2 regions of the Caballeronia sp. AZ10_KS36 genome follow, and region 1 is predicted to be linked to the other one. Evidence: riboswitches for the same ligand, from Rfam matches in the RefSeq annotation. Region 1 holds a riboswitch; the other holds the start of a gene.
The links. A riboswitch is a leader RNA that binds a small molecule or an ion and turns the genes downstream of it on or off. The one in region 1 is predicted to bind thiamine pyrophosphate.
Positions count from the first base shown of each region.

Region 2: another riboswitch for thiamine pyrophosphate. It lies ahead of thiC (phosphomethylpyrimidine synthase ThiC); the one in region 1 lies ahead of NCR35_RS13885 (FAD-dependent oxidoreductase).

Region 1 covers NZ_JALQDQ010000020.1:26,338-33,671, reverse strand. Annotated here, with positions in the region: gene NCR35_RS13900 (glutamate synthase subunit beta) at 1-920, shown strand, start outside; gene NCR35_RS13895 (tetratricopeptide repeat protein) at 1,108-2,742, opposite strand; gene NCR35_RS13890 (ABC transporter ATP-binding protein/permease) at 3,021-4,763, opposite strand; TPP riboswitch at 5,055-5,177, shown strand; gene NCR35_RS13885 (FAD-dependent oxidoreductase) at 5,377-6,507, shown strand; gene thiS (sulfur carrier protein ThiS) at 6,528-6,725, shown strand; gene NCR35_RS13875 (thiazole synthase) at 6,745-7,334, shown strand, end outside.
Region 2 covers NZ_JALQDQ010000011.1:7,846-15,179, reverse strand. Annotated here, with positions in the region: gene NCR35_RS06290 (sensor histidine kinase) at 108-1,568, shown strand; gene NCR35_RS06285 (entericidin A/B family lipoprotein) at 1,723-1,857, shown strand; gene NCR35_RS06280 (DUF4397 domain-containing protein) at 1,992-2,774, opposite strand; gene NCR35_RS06275 (EamA family transporter) at 3,104-4,057, opposite strand; TPP riboswitch at 4,362-4,504, shown strand; gene thiC (phosphomethylpyrimidine synthase ThiC) at 4,632-6,563, shown strand; gene NCR35_RS06265 (YMGG-like glycine zipper-containing protein) at 6,820-7,032, shown strand; gene NCR35_RS06260 (hypothetical protein) at 7,242-7,334, shown strand, end outside.

The DNA.
Region 1 (7,334 bases):
GCTATGGCATCCCCGACTTCAAGCTGGAGAAGTGGCTGATCGACCGCCGCATGCGCCAGATGGAAGCGGAAGGCGTGTCGTTCCGGACGAACGTGTTCGTCGGCCGCGACGCGATTCCGTCGCACATCGGCAATACGGCGAAGGAAAGCATCACGCCGGAAGAACTGAAAGAGCAGTTCGACGCCGTGGTGGTCGCGGGCGGCTCGGAAACGCCGCGCGATCTGCCGGTGCCGGGGCGCGAGCTGGAAGGCATCCACTTCGCGATGGAATTCCTGCCGCAGCAGAACAAGGTCAACGCGGGCGACAAGGTCGCGGATCAATTGACCGCGAAGGGCAAGCATGTCGTCGTGATCGGCGGCGGCGATACGGGCTCGGATTGCGTCGGCACGTCGAACCGTCACGGCGCGAAGAGCGTGACGCAGTTCGAACTGCTCGCGCAGCCGCCCGAGGAAGAGAACAAGCCGCTCGTGTGGCCGTACTGGCCGATCAAGCTGCGCACGTCGTCGTCGCACGAGGAAGGCTGCGAGCGCGACTGGTCCGTTGCGACGAAGCGCTTCGAAGGCAAGAACGGCAAGGTGGAAAAGCTGATCGCGGCGCGCGTCGAATGGAAGAACGGCAAGATGCAGGAAGTGCCGAATTCCGAGTTCGAGATGAAGGCGGATCTCGTTCTGCTCGCGATGGGTTTCACGCAGCCGCTTTCGCCCGTGCTCGAAGCGTTCGGCGTGGACAAAGATGCGCGCGGCAACGTGCGGGCATCGACTGAAGGCGAGAAGGCCTACTACACGTCGGTCGACAAGGTCTTCACCGCAGGCGACATGCGGCGCGGGCAGTCGCTCGTCGTGTGGGCGATTCGCGAAGGGCGTCAGTGCGCGCGGTCGGTGGATGCGTATCTGATGGGCAGTAGCGAGTTGCCGCGATAAGCGGGAACAGTAGGCAAGAGACGAAACGGACAACCACGGTTGTCCGTTTTTGCTTCGGTCGATGAATGACGCGTGGTGGTTGACGTATCGGATCGCGCTTGCGTTAGTCGGACCGGCGCTTTTTCGCTTGCGCGCGATTCGCCAAGGAAGCACCCCGGCGATGCGTCCAGTTCCGAAGACCGCCGTGTCAACGCGACGCCGCCCCTCTATCCCCCGCGATCTCGCGTAGTTCACTGGCAACACGCTCGATGACTTCGCCCCATTCTCCGCGTTGCTTCTGCCGGAAAATGCGCGCGCTCGGATACCACGGTGAGTCGTCGCGGTCGTGAAGCCAGCGCCACTCGCCTTCGAAGCGCGAAAGAATCCATACCGGTTTGCCGAGCGCGCCGGCTAAATGCGCCACAGACGTATCTACGGTAATAACGAGATCCAGATTTTCGATGATGGCTGCGGTCTCCGCGAAGTCTACTGCGTCGGCCATCGGGTTCAGCGGGCGCAGATGATCCGGGATGTCCGCGAGTTGCGACTCCGGCGGTCCTTTCTGCAAGCTGACGAACGTCACACCGGCAGTCTGCAGAAGCGGGAGGAAAGCGCTCAGCCGGATGGAACGGCGCAAGTCCATATGGAACTCGGCCGGACCGTGTTTGACAGTGCCAAGCTCCGACGATCCGCCCCACACTAAACCCACCCTGTAACGACCGCGTTGCACATGTGCGTCGAGTCGCTGCTTCCAATGTTCGATTCGTGCGGCTGGCGCGCTGAGATAGGGTATCTGGCGCGGGATAGTGTCGAGCCTCGTGCCGAGACGGAAAGCCATGCTCATCATGTAGCACTTGTAGTCGTACTCGTCGAACCGGAGAGCGGCCGTCGCGTCAATGACGGCATCTGCCGCGCTGATGGACCGAAAAAGCCGCACGAGGGATGGCGAGCATGCAACGGTCAAATTCCGCACGCCTTGCGACTTGAGCATCGGAATGAAGCGCGCGAACTGGATCGCATCGCCAAGCCCTTGCTCCGGCACGATCAGCAAAGACTTTCCGTCGAGCGGCTCGCCGCGCCACATGGCCACCGGCACGCGTGACTGCTCTTCGAAAGCAAATCTTCCGGTCCAATCCGTCCATTCCTGCGACTCGACGTAGCGCGCTTCGTATAACGCGAAACCCTCTTCGTAACGCCCCGTCTTCAACAAAAGGCCCGAAAGCGCGAACCGTGCACGCACACTGTCGGGCCGCAGCGCGAGCGCATGCCGATATTCGGCTTCAGCCGCGTCGAGGCGGTTCAGCTCCTGCAATACAGCGCCCATTTCCATGCGCATTTCGAACGATGCTGGGTCGACTGACACTCCGCGGCGCAGCACGGCCTCGGCTTCGCCAAGCCGGTCTCGCATGTGTAGCGAGTTTCCGAGCATGTAGTAGGCGTCCGCAGTGTCGGGCGCGGCTGCGATCACCTCCCGGAGCGTCTCTTCGCCGTCGATCCACCGCCCGAGATACATTAATGTCTTCCCGAGCAGGTGGCCTGCCTGAACAAAGCCCGGCCGGCGGGCAAGGGCGTGACGAAACGCCGTCTCGGCTTCGGCGAAGAATCGGGATTCCAGGAGGGCGAGACCAAGGTTGAATGCGATGTCTGCGGACTCTGGCTTGAGTGCTGCGGCTTTCCTCAGAAGCGTCACCGCTTCGGGCAATTGTCCGCGCTGCCGCAAGACGAGGCCGAGGTTGTTGTGTGCAGACGGCGAGTCGGGGGCGTTCGCGAGATTCCGACGAAATTGCAATTCAAGCGCACTCAAGTCATTGGACGTTGCGTGAGTTGAGTTTTCGCTGTTCATGTGGACACACTCGGGGAACTACGTTGCGATCCCTATGCTGGAATTGCAACGATTCAAACGAAAGGCTGCTCATGTTACATACGATCGAGACGCTCGCGGTCAATAATTGTTTGTTGTACTACTCTTTGCGGAACAATGTCTTTCGTAGCGGGCATCTTCAGCCTATCGCGCCTTGTCGGATTCCGCCAGTAGCGGTTCATATCCGAATCGGCATAAAAGAAAAACCGCACGGACTTGAATGGCCCGTGCGGCTTTCTCGACGCTTCGATGCGATTTTCTCAAGCCTCCGCCATCGCCCGCTCGATCTCGATCTTGTAGTCATGGAACATCGCGACCGATTCGCGATGCGCGACGCTCAGAACTGCCGCCTTCGGCAACCGCTCGACCAGCGTGTTGTAGATATGCAGTTCGTTCTCGGCATCCAGCGCGCTCGTCGCTTCGTCGAGGAACACGAAGTCCGGCTTGTGCAGCAGCACGCGCGCCGCAGCCAGCCGCTGCTGCTCGCCCGGCGACAAGCTGCGCGCCCAGTGCGCGCTTTCGTCGAGCCGGTCGCCGTACGCTTCGAGATTGCACGCGCGCAAGGCTTCGCGCGATTCCTCGTCGGTGAACGTCGTGGCCGGCGACGGATACGACAGCGCGCCGCGCAACGTCCCGATCGGCAGATAACTCTGCTGCGGCACGAACATGAGCTTCGCATCGACGGGCGCGTCGATGGTGCCGTCGCCGAACGGCCACAGGCCCGCGAGCGCGCGCATCAGCGTGCTCTTGCCCGAACCCGACGGCCCGACGACGAGCCAGCGCGAACCCGGCTCGATCGAGACGTCCGCCACGCGTGACAGCGGCGTGCCGTTCGGCAACGCGAGCATGAGACCGGTGGTCGTTAGCGAACGTGTGCTCGTGTAATGCAGATTGATGCCGCCGCGTTCGGTCGCGGGCGACGTTTCCTCGCGGATATGCGTCGAGCGCATGACGCGCTTGAATTCGCGCAGACGGTTGACGGTGGCGCGCCATTCGACCAGCGTCGAATAACTGTTGATGAACCAGGAAAACGAATCGCTGACGGTGCCGAACGCCGACGAAATCTGCATCAGCACGCCGAACGAAAACGCGCCCGCGAAGTAGCGGGGCGCGGCGACCATGATCGGAAAGATAATGGCGATTTGTCCGTAGAAGGACAGCACGAAGGTCATGCGCTTCGTGTACTTCATGATGAGCCACCAGTTGTCGCGAATGCGCTGGAAGATGCTCTTCGCGTTGGCGGTTTCGGTGGCGATGCCGTCGTAGAACGCGATCTGCTCCGCGTTTTCGCGCACGCGGATCAGGCCGAAGCGAAAATCCGCCTCCACTTTCTGCTGCTGGTAGTTGATCGACACGAGCGGATGCCCGACCTTCTGGATAATGAGCGAGCCGAGAATCGCGTAAAGCGCGGCGGCCCACACCATGTAGCCCGGAATGACGAGCGGCTTGCCGAAGAGCGTCAGCGTCAGAGCGCCCGCGAGCGTCCACAAAATGGTGATGAAGGTGACGAGCGTGACGAGCGTCGATAGCAGGTCGAGCGACAGCGTAAGCGTGGTGGTCGCGAAGGATTGCAGGTCGTCGCTGATACGCTGGTCGGGGTTGTCGGCGAGGCGGTCGCGCTCGATGCGGTAGAACGCCTTGTCGCCGAACCATTGTTCGAGATACCGGTTCGTGAGCCATTGCCGCCAGCGGAACGCAAGCATTTGCCGCAGATACCGCCCGTAGACGGCGAGCAGAATGTACGCAAACGCGAGACCGGTGAAGATCAGCAGCAAGTGCGGAAAGTCGCGCACGTTCTTGTTTTGCAGCGCGTTATAGAAGTCCGCGTTCCAGCTGTTGAGCCGCACGTTGATCCAGACGACCGTCATGTTGATCGCGATGATCGCGACCAGAAGGCCCCACGCGACGCCGCGCTCTTCCGAGACCCAATAAGGTTTGATGAGGCTCCACGCCGATACGTCATCTGCCTTCTGCTGCGTGCTTTCGAGATTCGAGTTGACCATGACCTTGTGTTCGGGTGCGCCGGATCGCCGGCGGGTTGAGACGGTGTCGCTTGCCGTGCGGCGCGCGGCATCGACGTGCGCGCAGCCAGTTCCGGGTTCGCAGATTGTTGTGATGCTGCCTTAACTGTCGCTTAATTCGGCCCGATCGTCCGATGAACCGGTGTTCGGGGCATTGTGCCAGAGTGCCGCCGGCCGCGACCGAAGCGGCACGACGCGGCACGACGGGAGCGCTACGACCGTAGCGGGCAATCCCGGTTTGCAGCGGCTTTGCCTTTTATGCTCTAATGATCTGCGACGAAACAGGGGTGCTTCGCGCGACGTCACTGGAAACGGTGGCCGGCGCGGCGAGGCTGAGAGAGACCCTTTGCACCCGATCCGGGTAATACCGGCGAGGGAAGTTTCCGGAGAACGCGCGTTTGCCGCGCCATTCCTCCAGTCTCTTCCGGTCTTCCTTTTCCGCTCGGTGCGTCTGACGGCCGCCGTGCAGGTCTCTCCTCCGCTGATTCGCCACGTTAGTCAGTTAGTCAATCGGTTTGCCGCTTCCTGCGGCGACGCTCGCTTTCGTCGAGGCGACGCACGGGACCGGATGAGGAGACATCGGATTGTGAACAGCATGGAACAGGGCGACGCGCGCCGGCCGGACTTCGCGGTGATCGGCGGCGGGCTCGTCGGGCGGCTCGTCGCCTGGCAGCTTGCGGGCGCGGGGCACGGCGTCGCGCTCTACGAGCGTGGCGACGAAGCCGGCTCGCAGTCGGCCGCGTGGGTCGCCGCGGCCATGCTCGCGCCGCTCGCGGAAGCGACGAGCGCGGAGCCGCTCGTCGTCGAGCTCGGCGCGGCGTCGCTCGCGCGCTGGCCGGATGTGCTCGCGGCATTGCCCGAGCCGGTCTTCTTTCAGCGCAACGGGACGCTCGTCGTGTGGCACGGCGCGGATCGCGCGGAAGCGCCGCTTTTCGAGCGCCGGCTGCGCGCGAACGCCCCGGCATCGCTACTCGACGGCGGTTTCGTCAAGCTCGCCGGCGCGCAGGTCGCCGAGGCGGAACCGGCGCTCGGCTCCCGCTTCGCGCAGGGCTGGCTGCTGCCGCACGAAGGCCAGCTCGACAACCGGCAGGCGCTCAAGGCGCTCGCGGCGGGGCTGGCGGCGCGCGGCGTGCGCACGCACTGGCATACGCCGGTCGATGCCATGCCCGATGCGCGCTGGATCATCGATTGCCGCGGTCTCGGCGCAAAGCCCGCGTGGCCCGCGCTGCGCGGCATTCGCGGCGAAGTGGCGCGGGTGCATGCGCCGGGCATCGGGCTCACGCGGCCGGTGCGCTTGCTCCATCCGCGCTATCCGCTTTACATCGCGCCCAAGCAGAACGACGTCTACGTGATCGGCGCGACGGAAGTCGAGGGCGAGGACATGTCGCCCGTCAGCGTGCGCTCGGCGCTCGAATTGCTGAGCGCGGCGTTCGCCGTCCATCCGGGATTCGGCGAAGCGCGCATTCTCGAACTCAACTCGCAATGCCGGCCGACGCTGCCGGATCATCGTCCGGCCATTGTCTGGGACGGCGCGCAGACGCTGCGCGTGAACGGGCTGTATCGGCACGGCTTCATGATCGCGCCCGAAGTGGCCGATGCCGCCTGCGCGCTCGCCGATGCGCTCATCGGCGAAACGGTGCGCGACGCCGCTTCGTTCGCGCAATTCCGCGGCGATGCCAGATGGCCCGAGCTGCTGCACGGCGCGTTCGCGGCCGTGCCCGCGTGACAGGATTCAGAGACAGAACCATGAACATCCACATCAATCAGCGCGAGTTCACCTTGCCCGATGCCGCCACCGTCACCGACGCGCTCGCCGCCTTCGGCGCGAAGCCGCCGTTCGCGGTCGCGCTCAACGGCCAGTTCGTCGCGCGCGGCGAGCACGGCACGAAGACGCTCGCGCCGGGCGACAAGCTCGACGTCGTTTCGCCCGTCGCGGGCGGTTGAACACACGAAGGATTCCATCATGACCACACAGACCGCCGACGTCCTCACGCTTTACGGCCAAGCGTTTCCGAGCCGCGTGCTGCTCGGCACGTCGCGCTATCCGTCGCTGCAATCGCTGTCGGATTCGATCGACGCCGCGCGTCCCGGCATGGTGACGGTCGCGCTGCGCCGCCAGTCGGAGACGGGCGAAGCGGGCTTCTTCGACGTGCTCAAGCGTCACGGCGTCGCGCTGTTGCCGAACACGGCGGGCTGCCAGAGCGTGGACGAAGTGCTGACCACCGCCTACATGGCGCGCGAAGTGTTCGACACGCCGTGGATCAAGCTCGAACTGATCGGCGATGACTACACGCTCCAGCCCGACCCGATCGGCCTGGTCGAAGCGGCGGCGAAGCTCGTGCGCGACGGCTTCAAGGTGCTGCCGTACTGCACGGAAGATCTCGTGATCGGCCGGCGCCTGCTCGATGCCGGCTGCGAAGCGCTGATGCCGTGGGGCGCGCCCATCGGCACCGGCAAGGGCGTCACCAATCCCTACGGCCTGCGTACGCTGCGCGAGCGGCTGCCGGACGTGCCGCTGATCGTCGATGCGGGTCTCGGCGTGCCGTCGCACGC
Region 2 (7,334 bases), on a different contig from region 1:
GCATTCGGGCTGGCTCCTTTTTTGCTGTGAGAATCCACCGACATTTGCTTTCAAATCGGCTGCGCCACGCGCGCCATCTGCCTCGTCGCCGCATCGAGAACCACGTCATGAGCCACCTTCCTCACGCTGCGCTTGCCGGCATCGCGCAAGACGACGCTTCGCCCGCCCCGCCGGCGAGCCGCGGCACGCGCGCCGGATTCGCGCGCATCAACGAATGGATGCATCGGTATAGCTGGGCCGTCGCGATGACGGTGGCGATCGTGATTACCGTCGGCGGGCTCGTGATTCTGGAGTCGGGCCGCATGCGCATTGCCGCCGAGTACGAAACCGCGCTCGACGCCAAGAGCGCCACCGCGCAGCTTTCGGCGCTCGCGGCGGACATCGCGACGCTGTCGGCGCAGGGACAAGCGATCGCGCTGAAACCGGACGCCGCCTACAGAACGCAGTTCGACGCGACCGCCGCGCACGTGCGCCGCGCGCTCGCCACGCTCGATGCCTACTATCGCCGCATCGGCGACGACACCGCGCTCGCGAGCTTCGCGCACATTCGCGCGGCGGCCAACGACGCCATCGAGCGCGCGGCGGCGCCATCGGTCGCGCCTTCGGATGCATCGACCGACAAGGACATGACGCTCGACGCCGCGCTCTCGCTGTTGCGCCTGAACGAGGAGCAGCGCGCGCAACACGCGCTCGACGCGAGCCGCGCCGATCAGCGCATTTCGACGCTGTGCGTCGCGGCGCTGTGCGCGCTGAACATCGTGTTGTTCCTGCTGCTGTTTCGCAATCTCGGCATTCAGCTCGACAAGCAGGATCGCGTTCAACGCGAACTCATCACGCAGCAGGAGGAACTCGATCGACTCGTCTTCGAACGCACGCGCCAACTCGAAGCGCTCGCGTGGCATCTGCAATCGGTCAGCGAGGATGAAAAGACGCAGCTCGCCCGCGAACTGCACGACGAACTCGGCTCGATCCTGACGGCGAGCAAGATGGATGTCGCGTGGGTGCGCGGCAAGCTGCGTGAATCGGAGCCGGCGATGGCCGAGAAACTGTCGCGCGCCATCGGCAATCTGGATCAGGGCATCGCACTCAAGCGGCGGATCATCGAGGACATGCGGCCGACGGTGCTCGCCAATTTCGGTCTCGTCACGGCGCTGCGCTCGCTCGTGGACGAAGCCGCGCAGCGCAACGGCTGGACGGTCGAGGCCGATCTGCCGGACGACGAAGTGAAACTCGGCGAAGCCATCGAGATCGCGCTCTTTCGCGTGGCGCAGGAAACGCTCACGAACGCCGCGAAGTACGCGCGTGCGAGCCGCATCGGCATTGCACTGACGCTCGACCCGGCGAACGTCGCGCTCGCCATCGACGATGACGGCATCGGCATCCGGCCGCAGGACCTAAAGCGCACGCAGACGCACGGACTCGTCGGCATGCGGCAGCGCGTGTCGGCGCGCGGCGGGCGCTTCGAGATCGAACGCGCGACGCCGCACGGCACCAGCATTCGCGTGTCGATGCCGCGCGACCGCGTGCATGCGGACGTGACCGACGCGCCGACCCGCGCCGCCGCGTAGGACGATGCCGACGCGAAATGCGGAGTCCGCCGACACAAAAAACACATGTGTGCCTACAGCGCGCGCTCGGGCGCTTTTTTAAGATTATTCCACCGGTGAGGCCCATCGAACGAGCAGCGGCCAATCCAGACACTTCACTTCAAGGGGATTGAACATGACTCGAATCATCGCTTTGCTGCTGATCGCGGGCACCGCTGCGCTGGCAGGCTGCAACACCATCTCGGGCGCAGGTCAGGATCTGTCGAAGGGCGGCCAGGCTATCTCGAACTCGGCGGAAGAGCATAAGTAAGCCGGGCGCTTCTATCGACTCAGCGTAGTCCCTGTCATCTCGCCGCCTCGCGCGGCGAGATTTTTTTTCGTCCATTAAAAAACCCACCCGGCATCGCTCGGGCGGGTTTTCGTCACGGTCTGACGCGAAAGCGCTTACTGCGTATCCGGCAACTCCAGCGCCGGCGTCTGCGTGTTGCCGCCCTGCGCCACCAGCACCCGGATCTTGCCGGGCACGACCTGCGACAGCGCGTTGCCGGAAGGCAGCGTCGTCACGAGCCAGTCTGCGTTATTGCCGAGATTGAACGAAGCCGACTTGTACACCGGCGTCTTCGAACCCGGCAGCGTCGCGATCAGCTGATACGTGCCGCCGGAAACATAGATCGAGTCCTGCGTGCTCGCCGGGACCGCGCTCTTGAAGGCGACGCTCGGCATCGTCGCGTTGACCGTCGCGATGTCCGTCCCCGGCGCGACCAGATACAGATCGAGATTCTCCGCGTTCGCCGATGCGTTGAAGCCGCGCACGCGCGCGCTCGTCGACAGAAGACCCTTGTCGAACGGATCGTCGATCACGGCGATCGACGGCAGGAAGCCCGCGTCCGGCAGCGCGATGACCGTGTATTCGTGGCCCTTCGCCGCGTTGCTGATGCTCGAATCGGACGCGAGCAGGGTCGTCGTGTTCACGGCCGCGTAGCCGAAGTTGTGCTGGCCCGTGCCGATGTTCGCGAAGTTGGTCACCGCCTTGTAGCCGATGTTCGGTTGCAGCACCTTGCCGTTATCGTAGAAGTCGACGTTCGGGCCGCTCGGAATCGCGTGGACGAAATGAACCTGCGCTTGCGTGAGGCCGAGTTCCTTGCCGACGTCGTCCGAACTTCCGCCGCATGCGGACAAGAGCGAAGCGACGGCAGCGAGCGCCGTGACAGTGCGGATGAGCTTCATGTGCCACCTTCCTTTTTGTGATCGTTGATGGTGTCGTGAAGGCTGCGGACGGCGGGCGGCTGGCCCGCTACGCCGCGTCCTCGCCGCAAGGAACGCGTCTTTGTTTCATCGGGATGACGCGCCTCGCGGGTGGCGCACATGGAGCAACAGCCGTGCCCTTTTGCGGTGCGCGAGCCGCGCGACTTCGGCTGGAAGCCTTATCGCGCAAGGCTGCCGCTTTCATTAGAGGATTCGTTCGGGGCGCGAGCGCGCAGCGGCACGTGCGCGCCTTCGAGCGCAGCGTGGGCGTCGTTCTTACAAGCGAGGCGAACGCAACGTCGAAAAAGCGATCACACCAACCCGCGCCTTCGATAATCGAACCAGAAAGAAAGCGCGACGCTCAGCAAAATGACGACCGTCGCAATGACGGTCCAGCGCGTGATCGCCTCGCCGAGCAACAGCGCGCCGAGCAACACCGCGACCACCGGATTCACGTACATGCAGCTACTCGCGATGATCGGGCTCGTATGCCGGATCAAGAAGCCGTAGGCGACATACGCGGCCATCGTTCCGACGAGCATCAGATACAGAAACGACAGCCCCGGCACGAAGCCGATGCCCGTTAGCCGCTCGCCAGAGAGCAACGCCACCGTCGTCGAAATGGAACCGCCGAGGCCGATCTGGAGCGCCGTCGACATGAAGAGGTCCGACGGCAGCTTGACGCGGCTCGCCAGATGCGCCCCGCCCGCCCAGAAGATCGCGCCGCACAGAATCGCGATGCTGCCCGCGGTGGAGCCGGAGCCCGAGTCGCCGTGGTTCAGCAGCACGATGCCGACGAGCCCGAGCCCGACCGCCACCCACTCGCCGTTCGCAATCCGCCGGCCCGTGAGCGCGGCGATGATCGTCGCGAAAAGCGGCACGGTGGCGACCATCACGGCTGCGGTCCCGGTCTCGACGGTGCGCATGCCGTAGGCGAGCATCCCGCTCGACAAGCCGACGAGCAGCGTGCCGACGAGCGCCGCATTGCGCGCTTCGGCCAACGTCGGCCAAACCGGCTTGCGGCGCGCGGCGAACACGAAGAGCCCGATGCCCGCGAACAGATTGCGCAAGCCGGAAAGCAGAAGCGGCGGAAACGACGCGAGCGACAGATGCACGGCGAGATACGTCGAGCCCCACACGAGATAGACGACGGCGAGCGCGAGCGCGACTTGTCCCTTGTGCGAACGCGGCGCGCGAAACGGAAAACGATCGGGCAACGAAGAAGGCAGACGCGGCAGGCGCGGCAGGCGCGGCGGCTTAGACATGTGTTATCCGGCCAGCGTGCAAGACCGAGCCGTGTCTTCGATCCGACAGACGGCAACCGAACGGGCGAGAAAAGCGTCGCGACAAACGAGACAGGACGACATGGCGAAACAGTTGGATGCGAACGCGGGCGCAGAGAGAAACAGCGGGCGACGCGGGGCGTCGATTGCGGCTGCCGGGCGGTCAGGGAAAACACGCAGGCCGGGGCGAGCGACATTATGCAGTAAGCGCCCCGCGCGATCGACGAATCGCCGGACGAATTTTCAGATGGTTGCCAACACGCCACGCTGCGGTGTATGGTGGCGGCTGCTAACGCGGGGGTCCTGCGTTGCGCATCGCGATTGCGGCCGGTTTCATCGAGCGCAGTCGCCTCGCGCGGCGCGGGTGAGAAATACCCTTTGAACCTGATCTGGATAATGCCAGCGCAGGGAAGCGTTCGGGTTTCGACAGTCGCGCCGCATCAGACTCCTTCTTCCGAACCCGTACCTTTCCGTCTCGTTCCTCCCTGTTTAGCTCCTGAGTCAGCCGAGCGCTGCAACGCTCGCATGTCAAAACGTCCCACAGGAGAGACAGCACATGAATGCCAATCCCAAGTTTCTGTCGGAAAACGCCGTCGTCGACGCCGCCGCCATCGCGCCGCTGCCGAACTCGCGCAAGGTCTACGTGACCGGCTCGACGCCCGACATTCGCGTGCCGATGCGCGAGATCACGCAGTCGGACACGCCGGACGGCTTCGGCGGCGAGAAGAATCCGCCGGTGTACGTGTACGACACGTCCGGTCCGTACACCGATCCGGACGCGAAGATCGACATCCGCTCGGGACTGCCCGCGCTGCGCGCCGGCTGGATCGAGAAGCGCGGCGACACGGAAGAACTCGCGGGCCTGTCGAGCGAATTCGGCCGCGAGCGCGCCGCCGATCCGAAGACGGCCGAACTCCGCTTTCCCGGCCTGCACCGCAAGCCGCGCCGCGCCGTCGCCGGCAAGAACGTCACGCAGATGCACTACGCGCGCGCGGGCATCATCACGCCGGAGATGGAATACATCGCCATCCGCGAAAACCAGCGTCGCGCCGAATACCTCGAAAGCCTGCGCAAGAGCGGCCCGAACGGCGAGAAGCTCGCGCAGATGATGGGCCGCCAGCATCCCGGACAGGCGTTCGGCGCGGCGGCATTCGGCAAGGACGCGGCAAAGGAAATCACGCCCGAGTTCGTGCGCGACGAAGTGGCGCGCGGCCGCGCGATCATTCCCGCGAACATCAATCACCCGGAAAGCGAGCCGATGATCATCGGCCGCAACTTCCTCGTGAAGATCAACGCGAACATCGGCAATTCGGCGGTCAGCTCGTCCATCGGCGAGGAAGTCGACAAGATGACCTGGGCGATCCGCTGGGGCGGCGACACGGTGATGGACCTGTCCACCGGCAAGCACATCCACGAGACGCGCGAGTGGATCATCCGCAATTCGCCGGTGCCGATCGGCACGGTGCCCATCTATCAGGCGCTCGAAAAGGTCAACGGCAAAGCCGAAGACCTCACGTGGGAAATCTTCCGCGACACGCTCATCGAGCAGGCGGAGCAAGGCGTCGACTACTTCACGATCCACGCGGGCGTGCGGCTGCAATACGTGCCGCTGACGGCGAACCGCATGACGGGCATCGTGTCGCGCGGCGGCTCGATCATGGCGAAGTGGTGCCTCGCGCATCACAAGGAGAGCTTCATCTACGAGCACTTCGAAGACATCTGCGAAATCATGAAGCAGTACGATGTCTCGTTCTCGCTCGGCGACGGCCTGCGCCCCGGCTCCATCTACGACGCGAACGACGAAGCGCAGCTCGGCGAGCTGAAGACGCTCGGCGAACTGACGCAAGTCGCGTGGAAGCACGACGTCCAGGTGATGATCGAAGGCCCCGGCCACGTGCCGATGCAGCTCATCAAGGAGAACATGGACCTGCAGCTGCAATGGTGCGACGAGGCGCCCTTCTACACGCTCGGGCCGCTCACCACCGACATCGCGCCGGGCTACGACCACATCACCTCGGGCATCGGCGCCGCGATGATCGGCTGGTTCGGCACGGCGATGCTCTGCTACGTGACGCCGAAGGAGCACCTCGGCCTGCCGAACAAGGACGACGTGAAGGAAGGCATCATCACGTACAAGCTCGCGGCGCACGCGGCGGATCTGGCGAAGGGGCATCCCGGCGCACAGGTGCGGGACAACGCGCTCTCGAAGGCGCGCTTCGAATTCCGCTGGGAAGACCAGTTCAATCTCGGCCTCGACCCGGACAAGGCGCGCGAATTCCACGACGAAACGCTGCCGAAGGACTCGGCGAAGGTCGCGCACTTCTGCTCGATGTGCGGCCCGCACTTCTGCTCGATGAAGATCACGCAGGACGTGCGCGACTTCGCCGCGAAGCAGGGCGTGAGCGAAACCGACGCGCTCACCCACGGCATGCAGACGAAGGCCATCGAGTTCGTGAAGAAGGGCGCGGAAATCTATCAGCCGACCTGATGCGCCGTCTTTGACGGACTGAAAGCCTGACCCGAAACGGCCTGTCGCGCGGCGAGTGCGGCAGGCCGTTTTGCTTGCATCATTCCCGGTCGAAGCCTTGTGCGACAAGGCTGATAGCTCATTCAGACGATTCGGGCATCTTTCCTGCTGTCTCTTGGACGAACCGGCGAATAAACGCGGCATGCGCGCCGGACCGTCGTCTTGTCCGGGAAGTTGCGCCGCAGCCGATTCGTTCCATCATCACTGGAGAGTCGACATGAAAAACATCAAACAAATCGGCGCCGCAGCAATGCTCATCGCTTCTTTCGCCGGACTGACCGGCTGCGACAACATGACCACGCGTCAGCGCGACACCGCCATCGGCGCGGGCGTCGGCGCAGCGGGCGGAGCCGTGATCGGCGGCAGCGCGCTTTCGACGCTGGGCGGCGCGGCCGTCGGCGGGGTCATCGGCAATCAGGTCGGCAAGTAAGGCCGCAGCGCATCGAGCGTGCGGCGCGACATCGTCGGGGCCGCACGTGTTTCAAGTCTGTTACAGGAAGCGATACCAGCCATCGTTCCCACCGGGCGCATGCCACGCGCCATGCATCGATCGACTAAGCTCCTCTTTAACGGACCGGATCGGTTCTATCGAGACCACTGAACCGGAAGAGTCCCGCAGGCAATTGAAGGAGCAGCATCATGATGTTCGCACGCATCGTCCACGCGAATAGCGGCATGGCCGCGATCGCTGCGGGACTTCTGGTCAGTGGCTGTTACTACCCGTATCCCGAC